Regions from separate parts of the Pedomonas sp. V897 genome, predicted to be linked through region 1. Evidence: predicted binding sites of a transcription regulator. Region 1 holds the regulator's gene; the other holds the start of a gene.
What was found. Region 1 encodes LexA, which represses DNA repair genes until DNA is damaged. Its sites were predicted from a motif close to GTTCCNCNCTTGTTCT; they were not measured.
Positions count from the first base shown of each region.

Region 1 (15,025 bases):
AGCTCGCCGGCCGCCGCGATGTAGGGCACCAGGGTCAGGTGCACGAAGATCGCCTGGCCCCGGCCCAGCTCGTTGCCGAGCTGGCGGATGGCCTCCATGAACGGCAGGCTCTCGATGTCGCCCACGGTGCCGCCGATCTCGCACAGCACGAAGTCCAGGTCTTCCACGTCGTTGAGCGCGAACTCCTTGATCGCGTCGGTCACGTGGGGGATGACCTGCACCGTACCGCCGAGGAAGCCGCCGCGGCGCTCCTTGGCCAGAATGTCCGAATAGATCCGGCCGGACGTGATGTTGTCCGTCCGGCGTGACGGCACGCCGGTAAACCGCTCGTAATGCCCGAGGTCGAGGTCCGTCTCGGCGCCATCGTCGGTCACATACACTTCGCCGTGCTGGTAGGGACTCATCGTCCCTGGATCGACGTTGAGGTATGGATCGAACTTGCGAAGACGGACCTTGTAACCGCGCGCTTGCAACAGGGCTGCAAGCGATGCGGCCATCAGGCCTTTGCCGAGGGACGATACCACGCCGCCGGTGATGAATATGAACCGCGCCATGGGCCTACACTATAGACAAATTAAAACCATTCGCGCCACCCAATCTTTTAGGTGGCGCGCTCGAATTCCGGGGGTAAGCGTCAGTCCCCGACCGGAACGGACGGAAGGCTGGGCAAGGACTGGGCCGGGTCGTCCGTCGCCGCCGGGGTTTCCGAAGAAGCCGCAGCCGCCGGAGCATCCGCCGGCGTGGCCGGAGCCGCCGGCGCGACTGCCGCCGTATCCTGCTGCAAGAGACGGTCGATCTCCGACGGACCTCCCCGCTCGATCTTGGCGAGGAACGCCAGGGCAATCGAGGTCAGAATGAACAGGGTTGCCAGAATCGCCGTGGAACGGGTCAGCAGGTTGGCCGCACCACGGGCGGACACCAGGCCGCCTCCGCCGCCACCGATCCCGAGGGCACCACCCTCGGAACGCTGAAGCAGAATGACGGTCACCAGCGCAACCGCAATCAGACTGTGGACGACGAGCAAAAAGGTCATCATCGGGAAAGACTCCACCGGGCGCCCATTGCGGCGCCTCCATCGTGCCGGACGGCTGTTAACCCGTACGCGCCGGATTTGCAACCCGGCGCGTCACCACGGACCCGGGATCAGGCCTTCGCCCCGGCAACGATGCCGAGGAAATCCTGCGCCTTGAGGCTGGCACCCCCCACCAGGGCGCCGTCAACGTCCTCCACCGCCAGCAGCTCGGCGGCGTTGGACGGCTTCACCGAGCCGCCATAGAGAATGCGCATGCCCTCGCCCGCCGCGCCGAAGCGCTCCACCAGCTGGCGGCGGATGGCGGCGTGCACCTCGGCCACCTCGGCGGTGGTCGGCGTGCGGCCGGTGCCGATGGCCCACACCGGCTCGTAGGCGATCACGGTGTTCTCCGCCGTTGCTCCCTCCGGCACCGAGCCGGCGATCTGGCTGCCCACCACCTGGAGGGTCTGGCCTGCGTCGCGCTGGGCTTCCGTCTCGCCGACGCAGATGATGGCGACGAGACCGGCCCGCCAGGCCGCCTGGGCCTTGGCATTGACGACCGCGTCGCTCTCGCCGTGATCGGCGCGGCGCTCGGAGTGGCCCACGATCACCAGCTGGGCCCCGGCATCCGCCAGCATCTCGGCGGAGATGTCGCCGGTGTGCGCGCCGCTGACCTTGGCGTGGCAATCCTGCCCGCCGATGCGGATGCGGCTGCCCGCGGCCCGGGCGGCGAAGGCGGAAATCAGGGTGAACGGCGGGCAGATGGCCGTCTCGATTCGCTCCGGCGCGCCCGCGACGCCCGCAATCATGGCGTCCAGCTCCGCCACAGAGGCGGTGAGCCCGTTCATTTTCCAGTTGCCTGCGATCAGCGGTCGCCGCGTCACCACGTCCAGCCCTCCATCAATTCTTGTCAAACCGGGAACCATCCCGGAAACCGGCGGCTGAATAGCAGATGCGCCCCCGGAATGGCAAAGCTCATCGCATCCCGCGGCGCGTTCGACATTTCTTCACCCGGACCGACTCAAGGAAGCTTGCCGTGCCCTCGCCGCATACCTATGATCCGCGGCCGTTTCAGATCCTCTTCTAATGTGGCAGGCAACCCATGCTCGCATCCATCCGCAAAGCGCTTTCCTCCTGGGTCGTCGTCGGCCTTCTGGCCCTGCTCGTGGCGGCCTTTGTGCTGACCAGCGTGCAGGACCCCTTCTCGCTCGGCGGCGGCGCGCGGCTTGCGAAGGTGGGCGACAAAACCATTTCCGCTCAGGATTTCACCCAGCAGTTCGAGAGGATCTTCCGTCTGGAGCAGCGCGAGCGGCCGGAGCTGACCCGCGCGGACGTGATCCAGGCCGGGGCGGACCGTCAGGTGCTGTCTCTGCTGATCACCGCGTCGGCCTTCGAGGCCTTCGCCGAGAAAGTGAATGTGGCCGCCGGTCCGCGCAACCTGACCAACGCCATCCGCTCCAACCCCGCGTTCCAGATCGCCGGCCAGTTCGACCAGCCCACCTATGAGGGCGTCCTCCAGCAGAACAACATCACCCGGCAGGAGTACCAGCGTCTGCTGGCGGCGGAGCTGACCCGCGACCACTTCGTCAAGACGGCGAGCTTCGCCCCGGTTGCGCCCGAGAAGCTGGTGGACACCTATGTGCGCCTGCTCCAGGAAGCCCGCACCGCATCCATTGCCGTGGTGCCGGCCCAGAAGTTCGCCGCCAGCATCGGCACGCCGGACGACAAGACGCTCGAGGCCTTCTACAAGGAGAACATCGCCGCCTACACCGTGCCGGAGATGCGCAGCTTCCGCTACCTGCTGCTGAACCCGGAGGCGATCGAGCCCTCGATCAAGCTGACCGAGGCTGATCTCAAGCAGTATTACGACGCCCACGCGGACCTCTATGCCGGTGCGGAGAAGCGCGCCATCCAGCAGCTGCTGCTGGCGGACGAAGCGACGGCCCGCGCCGCCTACAACCGCATCCAGAAGGGCGAGGACTTCGCCAAGGTCGCCGCCGATGTGGGCGGCTTCGAGGAGAGCGACCTGAGCCTGGGCGAGCTGACCCGCGAGCAGCTGGCCAAGGACACTTCGGAGGCCGCCGCCTCCGCCGCCTTCGGTATGCCGCAGGGCACGGTCACCAGCCCGGTCGAGTCCGAACTCGGCTGGCACCTGTTCCGCACCACCGGCATCACCCGCGTGGAAGGCCGCCCGTTTGAGGCCGTGAAGGACGAGATCACCCGCAACCTGCGCCGCGAGCGGGCCATTGACCGCCTCTACGAGCTCAGCCGCGAGATCGAGGACGCGCTGGCGAACGGCGACGATTTCGCCGTGATCAGCAAGACGTACAACCTGCCGCTCGTCACCGTGCCCAGCGTTACCCGCTTCGGGCAGGACAAGAACGGCCAGCCGGTCGCGCTGGCGCCGCAGGTCAAGGCGATGCTGGGCCAGGTGTTCGACATGCGCCAGGACGAAGACCCGATGATCCACGAGCTGGAGAAGGACGTCTACTACGTCGCGCAGATCGAGAGCATCACCCCGCCGACCCCGCGTCCGCTCGCCGAGATCAAGGATCAGGTGACGGCCAACTGGCGCGCGGACCAGATGCTGAAGAAGGCCAAGGCCGAGGCCGAGGCCATCATCGCGGCGGTCAAGAAGGGCCAGTCACTGGATGAGGCGGTCCGCAAGCAGGGGCTGGAGCCGGCCCGCCCGCTCACCGTGCGCCGCATCGACGCCATGCAGCGCGGCGATCAGCTGCCGCCGCCGGTGCGCGCCATGTTCTCCGTGCGCCTCGGCGAGGTGGAGGCGGTTCCCGCGCCGGGCGGTCAGGGCTTCTTCCTCGTGAAGGTGGAAAACATCGAAACCCGGCCGGGCGCGGACGCGATCATGCTGAAGGTCGCCACCCAGCAGGAAATCCAGGGCTCGGCGGAGATGGAGCTGGCCTCCGCCTTTGCGCAGGCCATCCGCTCGGAAGTGGGCGTCAAGATCAACGAGGCGGCGCTGCGCCAGGTGCGCAGCCAGCTGCTCTCGGGTAGCGCGGAGTAACTGTTCGTGGACATCTTCCCCGAGTTTTCCGGCTTCGCCTCCCGTTACGAGGCGGGCCACCCCCAGTGCGTCTGGATGCGGCGGGTGGCGGATATGGAGACGCCCGTTTCCGCCATGCTCAAGGTGGGGCTGGACGATCAGGCGTCCTTCCTGCTGGAATCGGTCGAAGGCGGCGCGGTGCGCGGCCGCTATTCGATGATCGGCCTGCAGCCGGACGTGCTGTGGCGGGCCCGGGGAAATCGCGCGGAGATCGCCCGCGATGCGCTGAACGCGCCCGATCGCTTCGAGCCCTGCGCGGGCGATGCCCTCGCCGAGCTGCGCGCGCTCATCGCCTCCTGCCGCATGGATGTGCCGGACGCCCTGCCGAAGGCCCTCTCCGTCCTTGTCGGCTACATGAGCTACGAGACCACGCGCCTCGTCGAGCGCCTGCCCGAGCCCAAGGACAGCCCCCTCGGCCTGCCGGACCTGTTCTTCCTGCGCCCGACGGTGCTGCTGGTCTTTGACCGCCTGAAGGACGACCTGTTCTTCATCGCCCCGGTCTACCCGGGCGCGCTCGATGCCCGCACCGCTTACGATCAGGCCGTCGAGCGCCTGATGGCCGTGGCCGCCCGGCTGGCCAGGCCCCTGCCCGAGACGGCGCGGCGGGACGAGGACATTCCCGACATCACCATCACGCCCCATCTCGCCCCCGGCACCTATCAGGACATGGTGCTGAAGGCGAAGGAGTACATCGCGGCGGGCGACATCTTCCAGGTGGTGCTGGCGCAGCGGTTCTCCTCGCCCTTCACCCTGCCCCCGTTCGAGCTGTACCGGGCGCTGCGGCGCATCAACCCCTCGCCGTTCCTCTATTTCCTCAACCTGCCCGGCTTCTCGGTCATCGGCTCCAGCCCGGAGATCCTGGTGCGGGTGCGCGACGGCGACGTGACCATCCGCCCCATCGCCGGAACCCGCCCCCGCGGCCGCACCGCCGAGGAGGACGAATCCAACCGCGAAAGCCTGCTGGCCGATCCGAAGGAACTCTCCGAACACCTCATGCTGCTGGACCTCGGCCGCAACGACGTGGGCCGCGTCTCCACCCCCGGCACGGTGAAGGTGACGGACCGCTTCTTCGTCGAGATGTACAGCCACGTCATGCACATCGTCTCCAACGTGCGCGGCCGCCTCGACGCCCGCTATGACGCGGTCGATGCCCTCATGGCAGGGTTCCCGGCCGGCACGGTCAGCGGCGCGCCCAAGATCCGCGCCATGGAGATCATCAACGAACTGGAACCGGAAGCCCGCGGCGCCTACGCAGGCGGCGTCGGCTACTTCTCGGCGGACGGCTCCATGGACAGCTGCATCGTACTGCGCACCGCCATCGTCAAGGACGGCGTGATGCACGTGCAGTCCGGCGCGGGCATCGTCGCCGACAGCAACCCGGCCTACGAACAACGCGAATGCGAAGCCAAGGCCGGCGCCCTGTTCGCCGCAGCCCGCGAAGCGGTGCGGCTCGCCCGCGAGGCCCAGGGCAACCAGCCCTGATCGTTTGAGTTTCTGTCTTTTTCGCAGGGGGATCTATAATCCCCCTGCACCCCCTTTTCGTTTATCGGACCGCGCCCGTCATCACCCGCGCGTCCCAATGAATTCAGCAAAGAACTGGGCCGCGCCCGTCACCACACGCACGTCCCAATGAATCTGTCAAAGAAAAGGGCCGCGCCCTTCATCAGGCGCACGCCCCTGAAACGAATGGGAGGTGCAGGAGGGTCCGCGACCCTCCTGCAAAAACCCTAAAAACCAAAGAGATTCAAAACCAAAGAGATAATCTCTAACTCCCCGCCCGGCCCTTGCGGTCGCGGGCCAGCCGCCACAGGGGTGAGCCGCGCGTGGCGATGATGGTGCTGACCGGGACCACGTCGAAGCCCTTTGCGTCTGCCTGTTGCAGCCAGGTTTCGAGCACGGAGAGGGTTTGTGCGTGCGGGTGGCCGATGGCGATGGCGGTGCCGTAGCGGCGTGCCAGTGTTTCTGTTTCCGCCAGTTGTCTTTCGATGGCGGTGGCAGCCAGATCGTTGTCGAGGAACACGTCCCGCTCCGCGTAGGGCAGTCCGATCCGGGCGGCGATCTCCCGGGCGGCGGAGCGTGCGGTGGTGCGGGAGTCGAGGAAATAGCCGCCGTCCTGTTTCAGCCGTTCCAGCACCAGCGACATGGCCGCTGCGTTCTCGGTGAGCGCGCTGCCCATGTGGTTGTTGACGCCTGCGTGCCCTGGCACCTGCGCCAGGTTCCAGGCGAGGCGCCGCTCCATCTCGGCCGGGTCGAGGCCCAGCCGCAGGGCTTGCGGGCCCGGGTTGGCCCGTGCGCCCGGATCCATCGGCAGGTGGACGATCACCTCGTGCCCCCGCGCCCGTGCGCCGTGCGTGTGGCTGGACAGGGCCTCGCCATAGGGCAGGAACGCCAGCGTCAGCGGGCCCGGCAGAGCGATGGCGCGGCGGGTCTCCGCCTGCTTCAGGCCGAGGTCATCGATCACGATGGCGATCTGCGGCCGCCCGTCCGGCTGCTCTGCCACGGCGGGGGGCTGGGGCGCGGGTTGCCCGGCGACGCTTGCCTCCGGCACGACGCGCGCCATCTCATCGGGAAGCGGCTCGGCTGGCAACGCGTCCGGCAACGCGTCCGGCAGTGCCTCCGCCGGTTCCGGCTGTGGCGGGGCCAGGGGCACGGTTCCGCCATCGCGCGTCCTGGGAAGGGCCCCGGGCCGCAAGGCGAACACGGCGCCCCCGGCGACGGCAGCCAAGAGCCCGCCCGCCACCGCGCGGCGGGTCCAGGCCGACCCGGACCACGCGGTCCGGTGATCGTCAGTGGTGGCATCGTCCGGGCTGGATGCGGGCCTGGCTGGATCGACAGAGTCCCGGATTTTCCCTGCTGGTTCCTTCGTGCCCGATCCGCTGTTCGGCCCTGTGCCCGGTTCTGTGGAAGTACGCTCGGTCATGATGTTTTGTAACTTGGGTCCCCGGGGTTCGAGCACGAAAATTATGGCAAATTGGCGCAAAATCCTTGATAAGGCCTCCAGTGTCGGCCCATGCCCCCGATCTGTCCATGTGAATTTTGGTTAGACGCCATGATCGTTGTTATCGATAACTATGATAGTTTCACATACAACCTTGTCCATTATCTGGGCGAGCTTGGTGCTGAAACCACCGTCATCCGCAACGATCAGGCCACTGTGGACGAGGTGCTGGCCCTGCGCCCGGCGGGGCTGCTGCTGTCCCCCGGCCCCTGCACGCCCAACGAGGCCGGCATCTGCCTCGACCTGATCGCGCGGGCTGCGGGCGTTGTCCCCCTTCTCGGCGTCTGCCTCGGGCATCAGTCGATCGGTCAGGCGTTCGGCGGCCGTGTCATTCGCGCGCCGCAGGTGATGCATGGCAAGCGGTCTGCCGTGCGTCATACGGACAAGGGCGTCTTTGCCGGGCTGCCCAACCCCTTCCAGGCGACCCGCTATCACTCGCTCATCGTCGAGCGCGAGACTTTGCCCGAATGTCTTGAAATCACGGCAGAAACGGAAGACGGCATCATCATGGGCCTTCAGCACCGGCAGCTTCCGATCCATGGCGTGCAGTTCCACCCGGAAAGCATCGCCACGGAAGCGGGACACGACCTTCTCGGCAATTTCCTTGCCCTGTGCGGCCTGCCGGCGCGGAAGGTGGCGGCATGAGCGGCCCTCTGGTTGATTTCGCCGCCCTTCTCAACACCCTGGCGTCCGGTCAGCGTCTGACCGAGCAGCAGGCGGCGGCCGCGTTCGATGCCATCATGGGCGGCGATGTGCCCGATGCGGTGATTGCGGCCTTCTTCATGGGCCTCAAGATGCTGGGCGAGTCCGCGTCCGACCTGGTGGCGGCGGCCAGTGCCATGCGCCGCCGCGCCATTCCGGTGGCGGCGCCTGCGGGTGCGATCGACACCTGCGGCACCGGCGGCGATGGCCTGTTCACCCTCAACGTCTCGACGGCGGCCGCCATCGTGGCGGCGGCGTGCGGCGTGCCGGTGGCCAAGCATGGCAACCGCTCGGCCACGTCCAAGTCCTCCTCGGCGGGGGTGCTGGAGGCGCTTGGCGTCGTCATCGGCCACGAGCCGGCCCATGTGGAGCGCTGCCTTGCCGAGCTGGGCATCACCTTCATCCTCGCCAGCGCCCACCACCCGGCGATGAAGGCCGTGGCGGACGTGCGCCGCACCCTTCGGATTCCGACCATCTTCAACCTGGTTGGCCCGCTGACCAACCCTGCGAACGTCACTCGGCAAGTCATTGGCGTTTATTCGGAAAAGTGGGTGACGCCCATGGCGGAAGCCCTGGGCCGGCTGGGGGCCGAGCGCGCGTGGGTGATCTTCGGCGCGGGCGGCATGGACGAGCTGTCGCTGGTTGGCCCCTCGATGGTGGCCGAGACCCGCAACGGTCATGTCAGCCGCTTCACCGTCACGCCGGAGGAGCTGGGGCTGACCCCTGCCCCCATCGAGGCGATCCGGGGCGGTGATGCGGAGCACAATGCCGCTGCGCTCCGCCGCATGCTGGCGGGCGAAAAGGGTGCCTACCGCGACACCGTGGTGCTGAACGCGGCGGCGGCGCTGGTGGTGGGCGACAAGGCCGCCACCCTCGCCGAGGGTATTGCCCAGGCGGCGGACGCCATCGACACCGGCCGGGCGGCCGGGCTGCTGGATCGCTGGATTGAGATGACGAAGCGCGACTGATGACCGACACTCTGCAACGAATTCTGGATACCAAGCGCGAGCATGTGGCCCAGTGCAAGCTGGCCCGGCCGCTTTCCGCCCTGGAGGCCGACGCCCGGGCGCAGGAGCGTCCGCGCGGGTTTCTCGACGCGCTGGAGAAGGCGCGGCGGGAGAAGCGCTATGGCCTGATCGCCGAGATCAAGAAGGCGAGCCCGTCCAAGGGCCTGATCCGGGCGGACTTCGACCCGCCCGCGCTGGCGGAAGCCTATCTGGCGGGCGGTGCGACCTGCCTGTCGATCCTCACCGACGAGCCCTATTTCCAGGGCAGCAACGCCTATCTGCGGGCTGCGCGCCGGGCGGTGCCCCTGCCGGTGCTGCGCAAGGACTTCATGATCGACCCCTATCAGGTGGTCGAGGCCCGGGCCATCGGGGCGGACTGCATCCTGCTGATCATGGCGGGCCTTGAGGACAGTCAGGCGGCCGAGCTGGAAGCAGCGGCCGAAAGCCTTGGCATGGACGTTCTGGTCGAGGTTCACAACGCCGAGGAACTGGAGCGCGCCACCCGGCTCAACTCCCGTATGCTTGGCATAAATAACCGCAATCTCAAGACGATGACGGTTGATATTAACACGACGGTTGAGCTTGCGGCCATGCTGCCGCAGGGGTATCTCATCGTCGGCGAGAGCGGCCTCAGGACCAAGGCGGATCTGGATCTGCTGGCCAGCCACGGCGTCACCACCTTCCTGGTAGGCGAGTCCCTCATGGCGCAGGCCGACGTGACGGCGGCCACCCGGTCCCTGCTCGGGCTGGCGGCGGAGTAGCCTGTGTCGGGCAACCCGTCCCACACCGGCCTCACCCACATCGGCGCGGGGGGCGAAGCCCACATGGTCGATGTCTCGGGCAAGGCCGCCACGGAGCGCCGGGCGGTGGCGACCGGGCGGATCGTCATGTCGCGGGAGGCCTTCGTTGCCATTCGGGACAACGCCATTGCCAAGGGCGACGTGCTCTCTGTCGCCCGGATTGCGGGCATCATGGCGGCCAAGCGCACCTCGGACCTCATTCCGCTGTGCCATCCCCTGCCCCTCCAGAAGGTGGCGGTGGATTTCGCGCTGGAGGAGCAGACGCCGGCCATAACCGTTTCCGCCATGGTGAAGACGACCGGCCAGACAGGCGTCGAGATGGAAGCGCTGACGGCCGCAAGCGTTGCCCTGCTCACGATCTATGACATGGCCAAGGCGGTGGACAAATCCATGCGGATCGAGGGCGTCCGCCTTCTGGAAAAGACGGGCGGCAAGTCGGGCACCTACAAGGCTGATCAGGCGGAGGCGTGATATGCTGAGCGTGGCGGAGGCGCAGTCCCGTGTTCTGGCTGCGGCGGGCGCGCGCCGGCGTGAGGCCGTCCCTCTGGCCGAGGCGCATGGCCGCTATCTCGCCGAGGATGTGACCGCCCTCCTCTCCCAGCCGCCGTTCCATGCCTCCGCGATGGATGGCTATGCCGTCTGCTTCCGGGACATTGCCCCCGGCATGATCCTGCCGGTCATCGGCGAGGCCATTGCGGGCAAGGCATTCGATGGCACGGTCGAGGCGGGCACAGCCGTGCGGGTGCTGACCGGCGCGCCGATCCCCGAGGGCACGGATACGGTCATCCTGCAAGAGGATGTGGCCTACGAGGACGGGGCCATCCGCATCATGGAGGATCTGCCCGCTGCTCCCGGCCGCCACGTCCGCAAGGCGGGGCAGGATTTCGCGGCGGGGGCCGTGCTGTTGCAGGCGGGCGCGAAGCTCACCGCGCGGGCCATTGCCCTCATGGCGGCAGCGGGGCATGGGACTGCCCCGGTTTACGCCCGGCCGCGTGTTGTGATCGTCTCGACCGGCGACGAGCTGGTGCCGCCGGGCGAGACGCCGGGCCGGGACCAGATCATCAATTCCAACGGCGTCATGCTGTCGTGCCTTGCCCGGGCGGCGGGCGCGGAGGTGCGGGATCTGGGCATCCTGCCGGACCGGCACGACGTGATCCGCGACGCCCTCGCCAAGGCTGCGGCCGAGGCGGACATTCTGGTCACCGTCGGCGGCGCGTCGGTGGGCGACCATGACTATGTGCAGGCGGCGCTGGTCGATGCGGGCGCCACCATCGATTTCTGGAAGATCGCCATGCGTCCGGGCAAGCCCATGATGCTGGGCCGCCTGGGCGACGCGGTTGCCATCGGCCTGCCGGGCAATCCGGTCTCGGCCTATGTGTGTGCCCAGCTCTTCCTGCTGCCGCTGGTACGCCATCTCCTCGGGGCGGCGGCGCCCTTCCCCGCGCCGCTCGAGGCCCGGCTGACGGTGGGTCTGCCGGCCAACGGGCCGCGCGCCAACTACCAGCGGGCGGCGGTGACGGCCGGACCCGGCGGCTGGGAGATCACCCCCTTCCCGGTGCAGGACAGCGCCATGCTCTCCCGCCTCGAGGCGGCAAATGCCCTGCTCATCCGCCCCGCCAACGCGCCGGCCGCGGAAAAAGGGTCTAATGTCGCGTTTCTCCCCCTCAACAACGATTGACGCCCGTGTGGAACTTTCATAGAACGTTCATAGTCTGTTCCACAAGGACTTGGGCATGCTCACCCGCAAGCAACATGATCTGCTGATCTTCATCCATCAGCGCCTCGAGACGACCGGCATCTCCCCGTCGTTCGAGGAAATGAAGGACGCGCTCGGTCTCAAATCGAAGTCCGGCGTGCACCGGCTCATCAATGCTCTGGTGGAGCGCAACTTCATCCGCCGCCTGCCCAACCGGGCGCGCGCGCTGGAGGTGTTGCGTCTGCCGGAAGCGGCGGCTCCCGCCCGGGGCGCCAAGCCGCAGCTGGCGAGCGACCGGGATGCGGCGATTGCGGCCGCTGGCAACGTGGTGCGCGGCAGCTTCGGCAAGCCGAAGGAATCGCCTGCGGCATCGAACTCGGCCTTTGTGGAAATTCCGCTGCATGGCCGCATCGCGGCCGGTGTTCCCATCGAGGCGCTGGAGAGCGACCGTCTGCTGGCCGTGCCTCCGGCCCTGCTTGGCCCGGGCCAGCACTTTGCGCTGGAGGTCTCCGGCGACTCCATGGTGGAGGCGGGCATTCTGGACGGCGACTATGCCATTATCCGCAAGGCCGACCATGCGCTGGACGGCGACATCATCGTCGCGCTGGTGGACGATGGCGAGGCCACGCTGAAGCGCCTGCGCCGCAAGGAAGGCAAGGTGCGGCTTGAACCGGCCAACGCCGCCTACAAGACGCAGGTGTACGACCCCAAGCGTGTCCGCATCCAGGGCAAGCTCGTCGGCCTGATGCGCCGGTACTGAGCCCGGCGACTCCCCGGCTGTCCGGGGCGTGCTTGCAGGGCGCGTCGATCATGGGACACATCGATCGCGGGGCGCATCGATCACGGAACGTATCCACGGAACGTATCGATCGCGGGGTATTGCGTGCCTATCGCAGGAGGGTGTGAGGCCCTCCTGCCGACCCTTCCCGCGATCTCCCTTGTTCTTCCCCTCTTGTTCTTCCCCCTCCTCTTGTTCTTCCCCCTCCTCTTGTTCTTCCCCCTCCTGTTCTCCCTCCTCTTGTTTTTCCCCCTCGTGTTGCTGTTTTCTTGTTCGGGCTGTCCGGTTGATCCGGCCCCTTGCCCTGCCCTGTCAGGCGCCGCCACAGAACCGGCATTTGCACCGCCGTCTGACCGGGCACGTCCCTGAAAACGACGGGGTGCAGGGGTCCGAGACCCCTGCAAACATCCCTTCCCCCTCGCCTCACCCTACCCCATCTCACTGCCCGGCAGCGGCCCAAGGGTGGCGGCCACGGCGGATTTCGGCACCCTCGATGGCGATCCGGCCGTCAGGGCGGACGCGCAGGGTGACCGCGCCGAGGCGGTCGCGCGCGGGGGCGTCCAGTTTCAGAAGACGGGGCGCGCACCAGCGCGGCAGGCGGCGGGGCGCGACGACGATGTCGCTCCCGGTGCAGAGCTGGCGCAAGGCGGGGGCGTCGAGCCAGCCGCGCACAAGCGTGACGGTCCACCAGCGCCCGGCCCGCCACAGGGCGGCCCGGCACACCGTTTCGTGGCAGTCCGGCAGCAGATGCGCGTCCGCCGCGTCGGTGAGCGAGGTGGCGGCGGAGGCGTCCAGCCCGCTTTCCTCCAGCCACATCTCCCGCGTGAAGCCACCCCGGCGCAGGCTGGAGAAGGCCAGGCGTCCGTCGTCAAGCCGCGCCGCGATGAGGGCGCCGTCCCGGCTGACGAACAGGTCGGGCGCGGGGGTGGTCGCGGCCAGCGCCAGCCCGGCGGCAACGGCTGCCGCTCCGGCGAGGCGCAGGCGTGTGCGCCACAGGCAGATCCAGAGCAGGCCGAACATGAGGAGGGCGAAGGCCGCCGTATCCAGCGTCCGCCAATGAACGACCGCCCCGTCCCAACTTGAGACCTCCCGCGCCAGGGCGAGGATGAGCGCGATACCGCCGCGCACCCAGGCGGTTACCCAATCGAGTCCGCCCACGCTCTCGGCGAGCACCGCCGCCATCAGCCCCGGCATCACGACCACGCTCGTCAGCGGGATGGCGATGAAGTTGGCGACGACGCCATAGACCCCGGTCTGGTTGAAGTGGGCGATGGCGATGGGGGCGATCATGGCCTCCGCCACCAGGCTGCTGAGGATGAGCGCCCCGCCCCAGCGCAGCGCCCGCGCGAGGGGGCCGTCGCCCTGCTGGCGGCGCAGCCAGCGGTCGGCAAGGCGCGACTGGTAGAGCGCCACCAGCCCGGTCACGGCCGCGAAGGAGAGCTGGAAGCTGGGGTTCAGCACCGCCTCGGGCCGGACGAGGAGGATCACCCCCGCACCTGCCGCCACCAGCCGCAGGCTGATGGCCTGGCGGCCGAGGAGAAGCCCCGCCAGCACGATGAGGGCGGCAATGCAGCTTCTGACCGTCGGCAGGCTGCCGCCTGCGATGAGCGTGTAGGCCACCGCTGCCAGCGCGGCCGCGAGGGCGGCGATGGTCTTGACCGGCACGCGCAGCGCCAGCCAGGGGGAGAGTGCCAGCAGGCGGCGGACGAGCAGCATGACCAGCGCCGTCACCAGGCCGATATGGAGGCCGGAGATGGAGATGAGGTGGGCAAGGCCGCTGTTGCGCATGGCCGTGCTCACCTCCTCGGGCAGGCCCGAGCGGTCCCCCGTCACCAGCGCGGCGGCCATGCCCCCCTCCTCGCCGCCAATGCGGGCCTTGAGCCGGGCGCTCAGCCGCTCCCGCGCCGTCTCCACCGCGTCCGGGAGGCCCGCCCCGTGACCAGCGGGCCGTTCGACCGTCACCGCGCCCAGCACCGCGCCGACCGCCCCCACGCCGTCGAACCAGGCGCGCTGGCCGAAATCGTAGCCGCCGGGGATCGCCGGGCCGGGCGGCGGCTGGAGCCAGGCCTTCAGCCGCACCCGCGCGCCGCGTGTGACCGCCGCGCCCGGAGCCTGACGGCTGGTCAGGCGGACGCGTGCGGGCGTCTCTTCCGGGGCGAGCCGTTCGATGGCGGCCACCCGGATCAGCAGCCGCGTACGCCCGTCCGCCAGCGCCTCCCGCGACTCGATCGTCCCCGTCAGCTCCCGCGCCGCGCCCGCCAGCGGGAACACCGGCGCGCGCACCATCTCCGCCCGCGCCCAGGCGAGCGCGAGGCCCAGCGCCGCCAGCACCGCCGCCCGGGCGAGGAGTCGCCCGGCAACGCCGCCGCGCCAGCACAGCAGCGCCAGCCCCGGCAAGGCGGCCATGGCTGCCAGCCAGTGTTGCGGCCCCGGCAGGGCGAACCACGCGGCGATGCCGCCGCCCAGCGCCACGGGGAGCCACAGCGGCCATTGCTCCCGCTCGGCCAGCAGCAGGCCGTCAAGGCGCGCAGCGACAGCACCGGCAACGGCAGCAACACCGGCAGGCCCGGCGATTCCCCGGTCCGGCCGGCCGTCCGGACGGATTTCCGCCCCTGTTTCGGCATGCGACGTTTGAACCACTTGCCCCGCTGTGCTAGAGCCGCCCCAACGATTTTAACCACCAGTTTCGGTCAGGTGTACGATGGGTTCAAGTCCAACCCCGGTGGTCACGCGCTTTGCGCCATCTCCGACCGGTTTCCTCCACATCGGCGGTGCCCGCACCGCGTTGTTCAACTACCTGTTCGCCCGCCACTTCGGCGGCAAGTTCCTGCTCCGCATCGAGGACACGGACCGCGAACGCTCCACCCAGGCAGCCATTGACGCCATCATCGATGGCATGAAGTGGCTCAATCTGGAGTGGGATGGCGAGATCACCTACCAGTTCGCCCGCGCCGAGCGCCATGCGGAG
Region 1 covers NZ_JBPPGG010000002.1:381,783-396,807, reverse strand. Annotated here, with positions in the region: gene ACSJJU_RS07810 (CTP synthase) at 1-554, opposite strand, end outside; gene secG (preprotein translocase subunit SecG) at 635-1,036, opposite strand; gene tpiA (triose-phosphate isomerase) at 1,144-1,938, opposite strand; gene ACSJJU_RS07795 (peptidyl-prolyl cis-trans isomerase) at 2,115-4,037, shown strand; gene trpE (anthranilate synthase component I) at 4,113-5,558, shown strand; gene ACSJJU_RS07785 (divergent polysaccharide deacetylase family protein) at 5,842-6,726, opposite strand; gene ACSJJU_RS07780 (anthranilate synthase component II) at 7,126-7,719, shown strand; gene trpD (anthranilate phosphoribosyltransferase) at 7,716-8,744, shown strand; gene trpC (indole-3-glycerol phosphate synthase TrpC) at 8,744-9,544, shown strand; gene moaC (cyclic pyranopterin monophosphate synthase MoaC) at 9,548-10,054, shown strand; gene ACSJJU_RS07760 (molybdopterin molybdotransferase MoeA) at 10,056-11,261, shown strand; gene lexA (transcriptional repressor LexA) at 11,317-12,039, shown strand; gene ACSJJU_RS07750 (ComEC/Rec2 family competence protein) at 12,496-14,697, opposite strand; gene gltX (glutamate--tRNA ligase) at 14,759-15,025, shown strand, end outside.

Region 2 (15,025 bases), 290 kb from region 1:
TCGCGCCAGCGCATGATGGCCAACGTGCCGACCGCCGACGTGGTCATCACCAACCCGACCCACTTCGCGGTGGCGCTGAAATACGATCAGGCCGCCATGGCCGCGCCCAAGGTGGTGGCCAAGGGCGTGGACAGCCTGGCGCTGCGCATCCGCGAGGTGGCCAGCGAGCACAAGGTGCCGATTGTGGAGAACCCGCCGCTCGCCCGCACGCTCTATGCCAGTGTCGATCTGGACGAGGAGATCAAGCCCGAGCACTACAAGGCGGTGGCCGAGGTCATCAGCTACGTGATGAAGCTGCGGGGGCGGCCGCTGCCCAAACGGCCGTCGCGCCCATGACGGCGGGGGCACTGCGGCGCTCTCCGGCAGGAGTCCGGCCGTTCCGGCGGCGCATCGGCGCAATCATCCCCTTGACGCGGGAAGGCTTTCGGGCAACGTCCGGGGGCGGGGAGTTCAGCACGGGGACGGGTCACACACGCGCATGATCGCACGATGGTTCTCAGGAGAGGAGCGCGGGCTGGAGAGCGCGGGTCTGGTCGGCGGATTGCCGCCCGAGCCGGGCTCGACCCAGGTGCTGTGGGTGGCGGCGACCGTCGTTACGCTCGGGCTTGCCTCCGCCGCCCTGATCGGCTGGAGCACGGGCATCTGGGAAGTGAGCATCCTGTTCTTCGCCCTGATGCTGGCGGCCGGCGGCGTGGCCTATGCGTGGGCGTCGGGACATCAGGAGCGCCCCGCGGGCGTCAGCCGCGCCCTGGTGCGGGCGGCCATCGACAACCAGCCGGACGCGGTGGCGGTGACGGACCGGATGGGGGCCCTGGTGTGCGCCAACGCGGCCTATGGCCAGATGTGCGGCGGCTATCCCTCGCCCTTCGAGCTGGCGGGCGTCGAGCCGGAAGCGCGCTCGCCGCTGGAGCGGGTGGCCGAGCAGGCCCGGCGCGACGGCATCGCGCTGGTCAGCGTGACCCGCGTCGTCGAGGGGCGGCAAAGCGAACTTGACGTGACCTGCCGCCGGGCGGACGACCCGGCCGGCCATCTGCTGTGGCGGGTGCGCCCGTCGGAGCGGAGCCTGACGCTTGCCGGCGTGGTGGACGTGGCCGCAGGCCATGTGGGCGACTGGCTGAGCCAGGCGGACATCGGCCTCATCGCCGCCGACGGGGACGGGCGGGTGCTGGCGGTCAACGCCGCCTGCGGCCGGATTTCGGGCCATGCGGCGGCGGATCTCACCGGGCGCGACCTGACCGCCCTGTTCATCCTGACCGAGAGCAGCGAGGTGCTGCTGCGCGCGGCGGACGGCACGTCGGTGCCGGTGCGGCTGGCCGAGATTCCGCTGATGGGGCAGGGCGGGGGCGACCCCTATGGCTATGTCTACCTGCTCCTGCGCGAGACCGCGAACACGGTGGCAGCGAGCGGCGCGGTGGGCGACATCGTCCACGGGCTGCTGGACAGCCTGCCGTTCGGCTTCGCCACGGTGGACCGGGACAGCCGCTTCCGCTTTATCAACCGGGCCTTCACCGCTGCCGTCGGCATCAAGCCGGAGGCAACGCCGCTCTACCCGGTCGATCTGGTGCACGAGGAAGACGCCAGCATGCTGGCGGAGGTGGTGCGCAGCGTCTCCAGCGGCCGCCTCGCCAACCGGGACGTGCAGGTGCGGCTCAAGGGCAACCGGGCCGATCCGGTGCGGCTCAGCATCACCCACATCGGCATCGGCGAGGCGGCGGCGGTCATCGCCCTGCGCGACGACGCCGAGCAGCGGCGCCTCCAGCAGCAGATCACCCAGGCCACGAAGATGCAGGCGGTGGGCCAGCTGGCGGGCGGCATCGCCCACGACTTCAACAACATCCTCACCGCCATCATCGGCTACTGCGACCTGATGCTGCTGCGCCACGCGCCGGGCGATGCGGACTTCGGCGACCTCAACCAGATCCGCCAGAACGCCAACCGCGCCGCCAACCTGGTGCGCCAGCTGCTCGCCTTCTCGCGCCAGCAGACCCTGCGGCCGCAGGTGCTCCAGGTCTCCGACGTGCTGGCGGAGCTGTCCAACCTGCTCAAGCGGCTGATGGGCGAGACCATCACCCTCAACATGATCCACGGCCGTAACCTGGGGTCGGTGCGCGCCGACCCGGGCCAGCTGGAGCAGGTGATCGTCAACCTGGCGGTCAACGCGCGCGACGCCATGGGCGGCGCAGGCGAGCTGACCATCCGCACCTACCAGGTGGGCCCGGACGACGTGAAGACCCTCGGCTACCAGATCATGCCGCCGGCCGACTATGTGGTGATCGCCGTCACCGACACCGGCCACGGCATCCCGAAGGAGCATCTGGGCAAGATCTTCGAGCCGTTCTTCACCACCAAGGAAGTGGGCAAGGGCACGGGGCTCGGCCTTTCGACCGTCTACGGCATCGTCAAGCAGACGGGCGGCTTCATCTTTGCCGACTCCGAGGTGGGGCGGGGCACCACCTTCACCATCTACCTGCCGGTCCATGTGGCCGTGGCCGAGGAACAGGCCGCCGAGGAGGCGCGGGCGCGCGACGCGGTGGTCGATACCTGGGGCCACGGCACCGTGCTCCTCGTGGAGGACGAGGCCATGGTGCGCGCCGTCGCCAAGCGGGCGCTGGAGCGCAAGGGCTACAACGTGCTCACCGCCAACAACGGCGAGGAGGCGCTGGAGGTGATGGAGGGCCTGGAAGCGCAGGTGGACCTCCTCATCACCGACGTGGTCATGCCGAGCATGGACGGGCCGACCCTGGTGCACCACGCCCGCGAGCGCTACCCGGACCTCAAGATCATCTTCATCTCCGGCTATGCGGAGGAGCAGCTGCGCCGCTCCATCGACGTGCCGGACGTGACCTTCCTGCCCAAGCCGTTCTCGGTGCAGGAACTGGCGGAGGCGGTGCGGGAGGTCATCGGCCGCAAGCCCGCGCACCACGAATCAAGCAACCAGCTCAACGGCTGAGGCGGGCAGGGGAGAGATCCCCTCGCGCCCCGGTCCGGCCCAATCGAATCAAGGGGTTGGCGGCCAAGCTTGCAATCGAGAACAAAACAGGTACAAAGCCTTCCGTTGCGTTCGACGCTCTGTGCCTCTATGCGGGAGAAAAGAAATGTCTGCATCTCTTCGGGTGATCGAGAAAGACTCTATGGACAAGACGCGCGCACTGGAAGCCGCACTGGCACAGATCGACCGGGCATTCGGCAAGGGTTCGGTGATGAAGCTGGGCCAGCGCAGCTCGGGGGTCGAGATCGAGACCATCTCGACCGGCTCGCTCGGGCTCGACATGGCGCTGGGCATCGGCGGCCTGCCCCGGGGGCGCATCATCGAAATCTACGGGCCTGAATCCTCGGGCAAGACGACGCTGGCGCTCCACGCCATCGCCGAGGCGCAGAAGGCGGGCGGCATCGCGGCGTTCATCGACGCCGAGCACGCGCTCGACCCGGTCTACGCCCGCAAGCTCAACGTCAACATCGACGAGCTGCTGATCTCGCAGCCGGATACGGGCGAGCAGGCGCTGGAGATCGCCGACACCCTGGTGCGCTCGGGCGCCATCGACATTCTGGTGGTCGACTCGGTGGCCGCGCTGACGCCACGCGCCGAGCTGGAAGGCGAGATGGGCGACAGCCACGTGGGCCTGCAGGCCCGCCTGATGAGCCAGGCGCTGCGCAAGCTGACCGGCTCCATCTCCAAGTCCAAGTGCACCGTGATCTTCATCAACCAGGTGCGCATGAAGATCGGCGTGATGTACGGCAGCCCGGAGACCACCACCGGCGGCAACGCCCTCAAGTTCTACGCCTCGGTGCGTCTGGACATCCGCCGCACCGGCCAGATCAAGGAGCGCGACGAGATCGTCGGCAACCAGACCAAGGTCAAGGTGGTCAAGAACAAGCTGGCCCCGCCGTTCAAGCAGGTGGAATTCGACATCATGTACGGCGAGGGCGTCTCCAAGATGGGCGAGATTCTCGACCTCGGCGTGAAGGCCGGCGTCGTCGAGAAGTCGGGCGCCTGGTTCTCCTACGACAGCCAGCGCATCGGCCAGGGCCGCGAGAACGCCAAGCGGTTCCTCCAGGAGAACCCGGACCTGGCGGCGGCCATCGAGGCGGCCATCCGCCGCAACGCCGGGCTCGTCTCCGAGGCGCTCATGTCCGCGCCCAGCGAGGACGACGACATCTGAGGACGGCAGGCGGCAGGCGGCAGCGGGCGGATCAGGGCGGCACGCTGTCCACGCTGTCGAGGACCGATCGCAGAAAGTCTGTGCCATGTGGCCGGGCGTTTCCGTGTGACGAACAGGGAAGCGCCCGGCCTTTTCCTGCCCGGTTCCCCGCCCGATCTCCTGCCCGGTTTGCCGCCCGGTTCCCTGTCTTCGCAGCGCGGCAAAGGGCGCGGCAAGTGCGTATCCCTCTTTTCACCGGGGCGCATACGGCTTAAGTCAGGCGCGGATTGACAAAAGACCCGGGGCAGGCCCCGGGCTCGCAACGAGACAAAGAGGCGAAAGGCGTGGCCAGTTCCAACGATATCCGCTCATCCTTCCTCGACTTCTTCCGGCGCGAAGGCCACGAGGTGGTGCCGAGCAGCCCGCTCGTCCCGCGGAACGACCCGACGTTGATGTTCACCAACGCCGGCATGGTGCCGTTCAAGAACGTGTTCACCGGGCTGGAGACGCGCCCCTACAAGACGGCGACCTCCGCGCAGAAGTGCGTGCGCGCCGGCGGCAAGCACAACGATCTGGACAATGTGGGCTACACCGCCCGCCACCACACCTTCTTCGAGATGCTGGGCAACTTCTCGTTCGGCGACTACTTCAAGGAGCGCGCCATCGACTGCGCCTGGCGGCTCATCACGAAGGAGTGGGGCATCCCGAAGGACCGCCTGCTGGTGACCGTCTACCACACGGACGACGAGGCGTTCGACCTGTGGAAGAAGATCGCCGGTCTGCCCGACGAGCGGATCATCCGCATCCCCACCAAGGACAACTTCTGGTCCATGGGCGACACCGGCCCGTGCGGCCCGTGCTCCGAAATCTTCTATGACCACGGCCCGCACATCCCCGGCGGCCCCCCGGGCTCGCCCGACGAGGACGGCGACCGCTGGACCGAAATCTGGAACCTGGTGTTCATGCAGTACGAGCAGGTGGACGCGGACACCCGCATCGACCTGCCTCACCCGTCCATCGACACCGGCATGGGCCTGGAGCGCATCGCCGCCGTGCTCCAGGGCAAGCACGACAACTACGACACCGACACGCTGCGGGCGCTGATCCTCGCCTCCGCCGAGGCCACCGGCACCAACCCGGACGCGGAAGGCCGCGTCTCGCACCGCGTGATCGCCGACCACCTGCGCGCGGTCAGCTTCCTCATCGCCGACGGCGTGCTGCCCTCCAATGACGGCCGCGGCTACGTGCTGCGACGCATCATGCGCCGCGCCATGCGCCACGCCCACCTGCTGGGCGCGAAGGAGCCGCTGATGCACCGGCTGGTCCCGGCGCTCATCAACCAGATGGGCGCGGCCTACCCCGAGCTGGTGCGCGCCGACGCGCTGATCCGCGAAACCCTCAAGCTGGAGGAAACCCGCTTCCGCCAGACGCTCGACAAGGGCCTCAAGCTCCTCGACGAGGAAGTGTCCCGCCTCGCGCCGGGCGCGGCCCTGCCGGGCGAGGTGGCGTTCAAGCTCTATGACACCTACGGCTTCCCGCTCGACCTGACCGAAGACGCGCTGCGCACGCAGGGCCTCGCCGTCGACAAGGGCGGCTTCGACGAGGCAATGGCGCGCCAGAAGGCCGCCGCCCGCGCGGCGTGGGCCGGCTCGGGCGAAAAGGCGGCCGAGACCGTGTGGTTCGACCTCGCCCAGGAAGCGGGCGCGACCGAATTTGTCGGCTACTCCACTGAGTCCGCGCAAGGGCAGGTGGTCGCCATCGTCAAGGACGGCGCGCGCGTCGACAGCGCGTCGGCCGGCGAGCAGGTGCGCATCGTCACCAACCAGACGCCGTTCTACGGCGAGTCCGGCGGCCAGATGGGCGACGCCGGCCTCCTGCGCGGCCCGGGCGGCCTCGAAATCGAAATCAGCGACACCCAGAAGCCGCTCGGCCTCATCCACGTCCACGTGGGCGAGGTGAAGGCCGGCACGGTGCGCGTGGGCGACCAGCTGGAAATGCTCGTGGACAGCACGCGCCGCGCCGCGCTGCGCGCCAACCACTCGGCCACCCACCTGCTGCACGAGGCCCTGCGCCGCCGCCTCGGCGCGCACGTCACCCAGAAGGGCTCGCTGGTCGCGCCCGACCGGCTGCGCTTCGACATCTCGCACAACAAGGCCCTCTCCGAGGAGGAAATCGCGGCGGTCGAGGCGGACGTGAACGCCCGCATCCGCGAAAACCACGAGGTGGTAACCCGGCTGATGACGCCGGACGAGGCCATCGCCGCTGGCGCCATGGCGCTGTTCGGCGAGAAATACGGCGATGAAGTGCGCGTGGTCAGCATGGGCGACGAACCGGAGTCCGAACGCGGCCACTTCTCGGTGGAACTCTGCGGCGGCACCCACGTCAACCGCACCGGCGACATCGGCGTGTTCGCCATCGTGGGCGAGGGCGCGGTGTCGGCAGGCGTGCGCCGCATCGAGGCGCTCACCGGCGAAGCCGCGCGCCGCTACTTCGAGGAACAGGAAGCCCGCGTGAAAGCCGTGGCCGCCACGCTCAAGACCAGCCCGGCGGAAATCGTCGAGCGCGTCGCGGCGCTGCTGGAAGAGCGCCGCAAGCTGGAACGCGAACTGGCCGAAGCCAAGCGCGCCCTCGCGCTCGGCGGCGGCAGCGCCAGCGCCTCCGGCGGCCCGGCCGCCGAACAGGTGAACGGCATCAACTTCCTCGGCCAGGTGGTCGACGGCCTCCCGGCGCGCGAGCTGCGCGGCCTGGTGGACGGCGCCAAGTCCAAACTGGGCTCGGGCGTCGCGGTCATGGTCACCACCGACGGCGGCAAGGCCTCCGTCGCAGTGGGCGTGACCGACGACCTGACCAGCCGCATCTCCGCTGTCGATCTGGTCAAGGCAGCCGTGGCTGCCGTCGGCGGCCAGGGCGGCGGCGGCCGCCCCGACATGGCCCAGGGCGGCGGCCCCAACGCCGCCGCCGCCGCCGAGGCACTGGCCGCCGTCAAGGCGCTGATCGGCCAGGCCGTCGCGGCCTGATCCAGACCGCTCGGCCAGATCGCCTGGCCAGACCGCTCGGGAAATCGCCGGGGTAGAACCATCTGCCCCGGCACCCCGCCCATGCCGAGGGCGGGTTGTTTTCAACTTGTTGTTTTCAATTTGATGGATGATGCGAGGGGCTTGCCCCTCGCGCTCCCATCTGTTTGTCGGGCCGTGTTCCCGGCGCCCTCCTGACAGGCGGTTCAAATGATCGGGCCGTGTTTCCGGCGTTCTCCTGGCAGATGGCCCAAATAATGGGGCCGTGCCCGTTCTCCCGTGGATGCGCCGGAACGACCGGGTGCGTCCCGATGAGGGAATGGGAGGTGCAGGAGGGTCCGAGACCCTCCTGCAATCATGGCCCCCCGAAAATCACGAAAATCACGAAAGTTGTTCAAAAAAAACGCCCCGAGCGTGGCGTTTGGCCCTCGCGCTGGTGTCACGGCATTGTATTATTCCTGCAACAAGAAGCGGAGAGACCGGGTGCAGGGGACGTCCGGGGGGCCGTCTTTTGGTGTTTTTGTGAGGTCTTGTAAGAAGGCAGTTCAGCATGGGGCATTCAGCGTTCAAGCAGATGGTATTGGCGGCGGCGGGCGTGGTTGCGCTTGCCTGTGCGGGGCCGGCTTCGGCTGTGGAGCAGGCGGCGGGAGAGGCGGCGGTTTCGGCTGCCCCGGCCGTGCAGAAGGGGGAGCGCCCCAGGCTGATCGTGGCCATTTCCGTTGACCAGTTCAGCGCCAATCTGTTTGGCGGCTGGCGTGGCCGTTATACGGGCGGCCTCAAGCGGCTGGGCAACGAGGGCATCACCTATGCCAACGGCTACCAGACGCACGGCGGCACCGAGACCTGCCCGGGCCACTCGACGCTGCTGACGGGTCATCATCCGCGCACCACCGGCATTGTCGGCAACGACTATTTCGACCCGGCGCTGGGCCGGGAGGTTTACTGCCTTGAGGACACGGACATGCGCCCGGCGCACGATCCCAAGGCGGACCCGACCGAAGGCCGCAGCCCGAAGAAGCTGCGGGTCTTGACGCTTGGCGACTGGCTGAAGGCGCAATCGCCCAAGAGCCGGGTGTTTGCGGTCTCCGGCAAGGACCGCGGCGCGATCAACATGGGCGGCCACAAGGCCGATGGCGAGTTCTGGCTGGCGCCGGGCCATGGCTTCACCACCTTCGTTCCGGCGGGTCAGTCGGGCGAGAAGGCGCTGGCTCCGATGGCGGCGCTCAACAAGCGCATTCAGGAGTACTGGAAGAACACCCCGCCGGTGTGGACCTACGCGGAGCCCAGCTGCAAGGCGCTGGAGCGCGACTGGGTGATCAACGGCACGCCCTGGCGCTCGCAGTTGCCGCCCGTGGCGTGGGACGTGAAGAGCCCCACCTTCGTCAAGGACCAGTTCATGTGGTCGCCGTTCATGGACGAGCTGACGCTCGACGGCGCGCGGGAGCTGATCCGCACCTTCAAGCTGGGGCAGGGCGAGGCCCCGGACCTGCTGGCGATCAGCCTTTCGGGCAACGACTACGTTGGCCACCGCTACGGCACGCAGGGGCCGGAGATGTGTGACCAGCAGGCCCGGCTCGACCGGCAGCTTGGCCGGTTCCTGAGCGATCTCGAACAGCTCGGCGTGCCGTTCCTGGTGGTGCTCTCGGCCGACCATGGCGGCATCGACGTGCCCGAGCGGCTGCACACGCAGGGCCTGCCCGAGGCCGGCCGCGTTGACCCTATCGCTTTTGCCGCGGACCTGAACAGCGCTCTGCGCACGCAACTGGGGCTGGATTTCGACCCGATCTATGCCTCCGGCATCGACCAGCTGTGGGTGGTGGACCGCAACGGCCGCACGCCCTCGGCGGAATTCCGGCAGACGGTTCTCCAGGCGGCGATGCCGCTGCTGCGCCAGCGCCCGGAAGTGGTGGCCGTGTTTGACAAGGAAACGCTGGTGAACACGCCGGTCGACCCGACCAAGTTGCCGGACGAACTCACCCTGCAGGAGCGTCAGGCCCTCAGCGCCGCGCCGGATCGCATCGCCGACCTGACGGTGACGTTCAAGCCCTACCTCCAGATCAAGACGCCGAAGGTCAACTACTACATCTCCGGCCACGGCACCGCCTGGAGCTATGACCGCCGCGTGCCGATCCTGTTCTGGTGGCCGGGCGTGACGCCGGAGGAGCGGCCGCTGCCCATCCGCACCGTGGACATTGCACCGACGCTGGCCCACGTGCTCGGCATCCAGCCGGACGGGGAACTGGACGGCCGCTGCCTCGACCTGGGCGATTTCGGCACCGGTCCGTGCCCGGCGGTGGCGAAGCCGTAAGGCAACAGACACGGGACAGGCGAGGGGGCGGCAGGCCCCCTCGGATGGACGGGCGGGGGCCGGCGGCTCCCGCCCGTTTTTCGTGCCGCTTTTTTCGGCAAAACGCTGAAACACCAATAAAATCAACGGCAAAAGACCGTTGTGCATGCAGAATATACAGCGTTATCCACAGAAACTGTGGATAAGCGTGGCCTTGTCCCCAGGGACAGCGGGCGGGAAATTCCGTCGGGTCGTCTCGATGCGCTGCCGGAGCGGTTGCGGGCGGGCGCAAGATCCTTACATTGGGGGCATGACCGACGGCTATGAAATCACCCTGACCCGCGATGGCGCGGACCGGACCTACAGCTGGAAGCCGCAGAGCCGCCTGTCGCGCCTGCTGATGGCGGCGAGCGCGGTGGCAATGCTGATCCTGCTCGCCTCGCTGGCGATCTGGCTGGCGGTGCTGTCGGTGGCGTTCGCCCTGGCGTGGGTCGCCTTCGCGCTGATCCGCGCGCCGCTGCGGCGCTGGTTCAACCGCCGCCGGGGCGGCAGCAACCTGCGCCCATACTGACGCCTGCGGGCGGCGTTTGCCCGGCCCCTTCGCGCGCCCGCCTTGCGCGCCCGCCTTGCGCGCCTGCCTACTCGAAAGCCGCGCCGTGCGGCTCTCCCCCCACAAACACCTGACGGCGCGTCACAGTGCGGATCTCGACCGCACCGGCGTCCAGCGCCTGCCGCCGCCGCTGCGCCTCGGCGGCATAGTCCGAGGGCGAGCGGGTGGCCGGTTGCTCGGTCCGCCAGACCCCGTCCGCCTCGCGCCAGACGCTCACCCAGTCGGCGGTGACGATGACCGCCTCCCGGCCGTCACCGGTCAGCACGACGGCGCAGCGGCCCGCCGGACCGCAGGCCTCCGGGAGGCCGAGCCGCGCCCGCAGCGCGGGGGGAAGGGCCGCGCCTGCGGGCAGGACGGTCAGGCGCTCCTCGGCGATCACCGGCGGGGCGCGGTCCGGCACGTCGTAGCGCGAGGTGCGCTTGAGGGCGTCCGCCGCTGCGGTGCGGATGGCGGGGGTCTTGCCCGTCGCCGCCAGCCGCTCCAGCGCCTTGATGCCCGCCGGGCCGAAGTCGAAGCGCAGGGCGCGCCAGTCGAACGCCTCGGGCGTGACCGCGCCGCGCTCCAGCCGCGCGAGCTGGTGGCGGGCGGAGAGCGCGCCGAAGTTCGCCAGCGGCGTCGAGAGCAGGAGGGCGAGCCCGCACAGGCCGAAGGCCAGCCACAGGTTGGCCGGGCGGAGATGGCGGGCGGGGCCGGCCCGGTCGCGCACGGCGGCCCGCACCACCGCCCACAGGTAGGCGAGCCCGTAGGCGAGGGCGATGGCGACGAACACGGCGGCCCACAGCCGGTCGGGCGTCAGGCCGTGCTGCTGGATGCGGCGGCCGGTGGAGACGGCGGCGACAAGTCCCAGCGGCAGCAGGGCGAGGCACAGGGCGGGCACGCTCCAGCGCAGGGCCGGGTGGCGCGCCTCGCGCGCCGGGGCGTCGCCGATGACGGCGTTGACGAGGATGAGCGCGCCGATGATGCACAGCAGCAGGATGGGGGTGGTGGCGCGGGTCGCCTGCCACAGCGGCTCGAGGCCGGTGAACGGCAGGGCGGCCAGGAACAGCACCAGCCCCAGTGCCAGCACCGGCGCGAGCACGGCCAGCACGGCCGTCGCCGCCCGCTGAAGGAGGCCGAGCAGGGACTCGCGGTCGCGCAGCAGGCCGGTCGCCGCGCCCAGCGCCACGCCGGTCAGGGGCAGGGCGACCCAGCCCTTGCGCAGCAGCTTTTCAGGGAACGAGACGTCGATCAGCTCGAACAGGGCGGCGAGCAGGATCGCGGTCAGCCAGACGATCCCGGCGAACACCCAGACAGCGCACCAGAGCACGGCGTTGACCCAGGCGCGGTCATGGGCGGCGCTGTAGGACAGGGGCTGGCCCGGCGCGCGGTCGCGCATGGCCTGGAACAGCGGCGCGGCAAGGCCCACCGCCAGCGCGGCGCACAGGAGGCGCCAGGTGGCCCCGTCGTCCGCGCCGCCGCCGGGCACCCCGGCCCAATAGATGGTGAGCGCCACCACCAGCCCCGCCGCTGCGGCAAAGCCGAGGCTGGAGCCCAGCCGCCCGCGCTCGACGACGAACCCGAAGGCGATGGCGCTGACGCCGAGGAAGGTGGCGGCGGCAAGGCGCAGGGCGTCCGGGCCGGCGCTGCCTCCGGGCCCGGTTCCGGCGATGAGGTGGAGGGCCAGCCCGGCAAGGCCGCCCAGCAGGGCGAGGCCCCAGGTGCGGCCGGGCCAGGCGTGGGCCGGTGCGGCGTCGGGAGCGGAGCCGGTCTCGGGATGGGCGGGGGTGGTCATGGGGGCAGGCTCCCGATGGAACGTGGTCTGGGGGCGATACGGGCGGCAGGATGCCGGGGACGGGCCTTTGCTGACAAGAGCCTATGCGCCATCCCCCCGGTGGGGGCGGCGGGCACGAAAAAGGGCCGCAACAGTGCTGCGGCCCTTCTCCGACTGGTGTTTCCGGCTTGAGAGAAAACCTTAGGTTTTCTTCCCAGGCCTTTGTTCTGGAAGGCAGATCGCCTTAGAAGCGCATGGCCTTTTCCAGGTTGGCCACGATCGCCTCGAAGAACTTCTCGGTGGTCAGCCACGGCTGATCCGGGCCGACGAGGATGGCGAGGTCCTTGGTCATCTGGCCGCTCTCGACGGTCTCGATGCAGACCCGCTCCAGCGTCTCGGCGAAGGCCACCACGTCCGGGGTGCCGTCCAGCTTGCCGCGGTGCTTGAGGCCACCGGTCCAGGCGAAGATGGAGGCAATCGGGTTGGTGGAGGTCGCCTTGCCCTGCTGGTGCATGCGGTAGTGGCGGGTGACGGTGCCGTGGGCGGCCTCGGCCTCCACGGTCTGGCCGTCCGGCGTCATCAGCACCGAGGTCATCAGGCCGAGCGAGCCGAATCCCTGCGCCACCTGATCCGACTGCACGTCGCCGTCGTAGTTCTTGCAGGCCCAGACGAACTTGCCGCTCCACTTGAGGGCGGAGGCGACCATGTCGTCGATCAGGCGGTGCTCGTAGGTGATGCCGGCCGCCTCGAACTTGGCCTTGAACTCGTTGTCGAACACCTCCTGGAACAGGTCCTTGAAGCGGCCGTCATAGGCCTTGAGGATGGTGTTCTTGGTGGACAGGTACACCGGCCAGCCGCGCGCCAGGCCGTAGTTCATGCAGGCGCGGGCGAAGTCGCGGATCGATTCGTCCAGGTTGTACATGCCCATGGCGACGCCGGCGGAGGGGAAGTTGAAAACCTCGTACTCCTGCTCCTGGCTGCCGTCTTCGCTGACCCACTTCATGGTGAGCTTGCCGGCGCCCGGCACGCGGAAGTCGGTGGCGCGGTACTGGTCGCCGAAGGCGTGGCGGCCGACCACGATGGGATCGGTCCAGCCCGGGACGATCCGCGGCACGTTCTTCATGATGATCGGCTCGCGGAACACGGTGCCGCCCAGAATGTTGCGGATGGTGCCGTTGGGCGACTTCCACATCTTCTTGAGATTGAATTCCTTCACGCGGGCTTCGTCCGGCGTGATGGTGGCGCACTTCACGCCGACGCCGTACTGCTTGATGGCGTTGGCGGCGTCGATGGTGATCTGGTCCTCGGTCTCGTCACGCTTCTGGACGGAGAGGTCGTAGTACTTCAGATCGATGTCGAGATACGGCAGGATGAGGCGCTCGCGGATCCACTTCCAGATGATGCGGGTCATCTCGTCGCCGTCGAGTTCGACGACCGGATTCTTCACTTTGATCTTAGCCATTAAATCCTCCGGGACAGCAACTTTCCGCGGGCGCGGACGCTTTCGGACTATACTGGAGGGTTGTGTAGCAGGCCGTGCGGTCAAATCAACCGGCTGGACCGCGTCCTCCTAAATTTCCTAGTCCCGCTGCAATGCTCCATCCGCTTGAAGCCTTGCCCCGGGGTGAAGTTCCCCGGCGGGAGAGGCGCCGCCGCTCTGGCCCAGCGCGGCCATCAGCGCGGCCAGATCCGGCAGCACCGCCGCCTCGGCCATGAGGCTGGCGTCGCCGAAGCCTTGCGCCACCATGTGGGCCAGCAGCGCCTCGAACGGCTGCCAGTAGCCGTTGGGGCCCAGCAGCCAGACGGGTTTGCCGTGCTCGCCCAGCTGCCGCCAGGTCATCATCTCCAGCACCTCGTCGAGCGTGCCGATGCCGCCGGGCAGGGCGAGGAAGGCGTCCGACCGCTCGGCCATGGTCTGCTTGCGCTGGAGCAGGGTGTCCACAACCACCAGTTCGGTCAGCCCCGGCTGGGCGATCTCGACGGTGGCGAGATAGGAGGGAATGACCCCGATCACCCGGCCGCCCGCCGCCAGCGCCGCGCGCGCGAGCAGGCCCATGAGGCCAAGCGCGCCGCCGCCGTAGACGAGGGTGATGTTCTCCTGCGCGAGACGGGTGCCCACTTCCGTGGCCAGCGCGGCGTGGGCGGGATCGTCCCCGGCGCGCGCGCCGCAGAACACGCACAGGCTGCGGACCGGGCGAAGGGCAGGGGCCGAAGGGGCGAAAGATGCAGCGTGAGTCATGATGGCGGCCAGCCTAGCCAAGGCGGGCCCATGGCACCAGTGGCGACCGCCGCGCCGGAAAGGCCCGGGCGGAAGATCAGGCGGACCGGAAAGCGGACCGGAAGGCGGGACGGCGCGTCAGGCGGCGGGCCAGAGGTCCGACTCGATCAGCTCGATCACCGGCTGCACCGGCAGCAGCGCGCTGGTCACGTCGGCGACCATCTGACGGAAGGAGACCGGGCGGGTGTAGGGAATCTCGCGCCGCAGGCGCACCTCGCCGCCCGTGAGGGTGAGGCCCGCGCACGGCCACAGGTCGCGCATGTGGCGCAGCGTATCCAGCACGCGGCGGCGGGAGGAGGGATCCTCGCTGGTGAAGGGCACGGTGCCCACGATGCCGGTCAGGCGCATGATGACGGCGCTGTCCGTCTCCTCCACGTTGATCTCGTAGCGTCCCGAACGCCAGCGGAACCGGAATGCAGCCGGAGTCGACATGGGGTGGCTGGTCACCACCTCCATCAGCCTTTGCGCCGCACGGTCGAGGGTCCAGCGCGTCTCCTGACCGGTTTCCTTGCCCGGCTCGGGCCAGTCCATGGCAGGTTCGAAAGAATGTTGAGCGAGTGTCACGGCACACCATTCCGAAAAAGGACGCAGTTTCGCCCCACCCGAGGGCTGGTGCCGTAACAATGGGTTATGGGCCTCAACAATTGGTTAACAAGACGCCCATCATTCGATGGATGGGGAAATATTCTGTCATTCACGGTTCCGGTCGGGCAATTCATCCCGCCGCCTGTTCGGACGGGGCTGAAATCGCCGCCCGTTCGGTGTACCAAAGGGCGGGCGAAGCGAGGCGCGGGCGAACCGGCCAAGTGCCGGTCACGCTTGCGGCTGGGGCTGCCATGGGTTAACGCCGAACTTCAAGATGCGCGATCAATGCGCGGTGAGGGAATGACGACGGAATGATGGATTTTCTGACCAAACTGCCGCCGGTGCACCCGGAGGGGCGCAAG
Region 2 covers NZ_JBPPGG010000002.1:671,874-686,898, reverse strand. Annotated here, with positions in the region: gene flhB (flagellar biosynthesis protein FlhB) at 1-336, shown strand, start outside; gene ACSJJU_RS09100 (ATP-binding protein) at 479-2,950, shown strand; gene recA (recombinase RecA) at 3,096-4,160, shown strand; gene alaS (alanine--tRNA ligase) at 4,484-7,156, shown strand; gene ACSJJU_RS09085 (alkaline phosphatase family protein) at 7,704-9,461, shown strand; gene ACSJJU_RS09080 (hypothetical protein) at 9,751-10,011, shown strand; gene ACSJJU_RS09075 (DUF4153 domain-containing protein) at 10,079-11,821, opposite strand; gene ACSJJU_RS09070 (NADP-dependent isocitrate dehydrogenase) at 12,045-13,262, opposite strand; gene ACSJJU_RS09065 (TIGR00730 family Rossman fold protein) at 13,380-14,039, opposite strand; gene ACSJJU_RS09060 (hypothetical protein) at 14,157-14,609, opposite strand; gene ACSJJU_RS09055 (phosphatidylserine decarboxylase) at 14,975-15,025, shown strand, end outside.
Region 2: the regulator LexA is predicted to act here: its motif matches at 3,029-3,044, upstream of recA (recombinase RecA).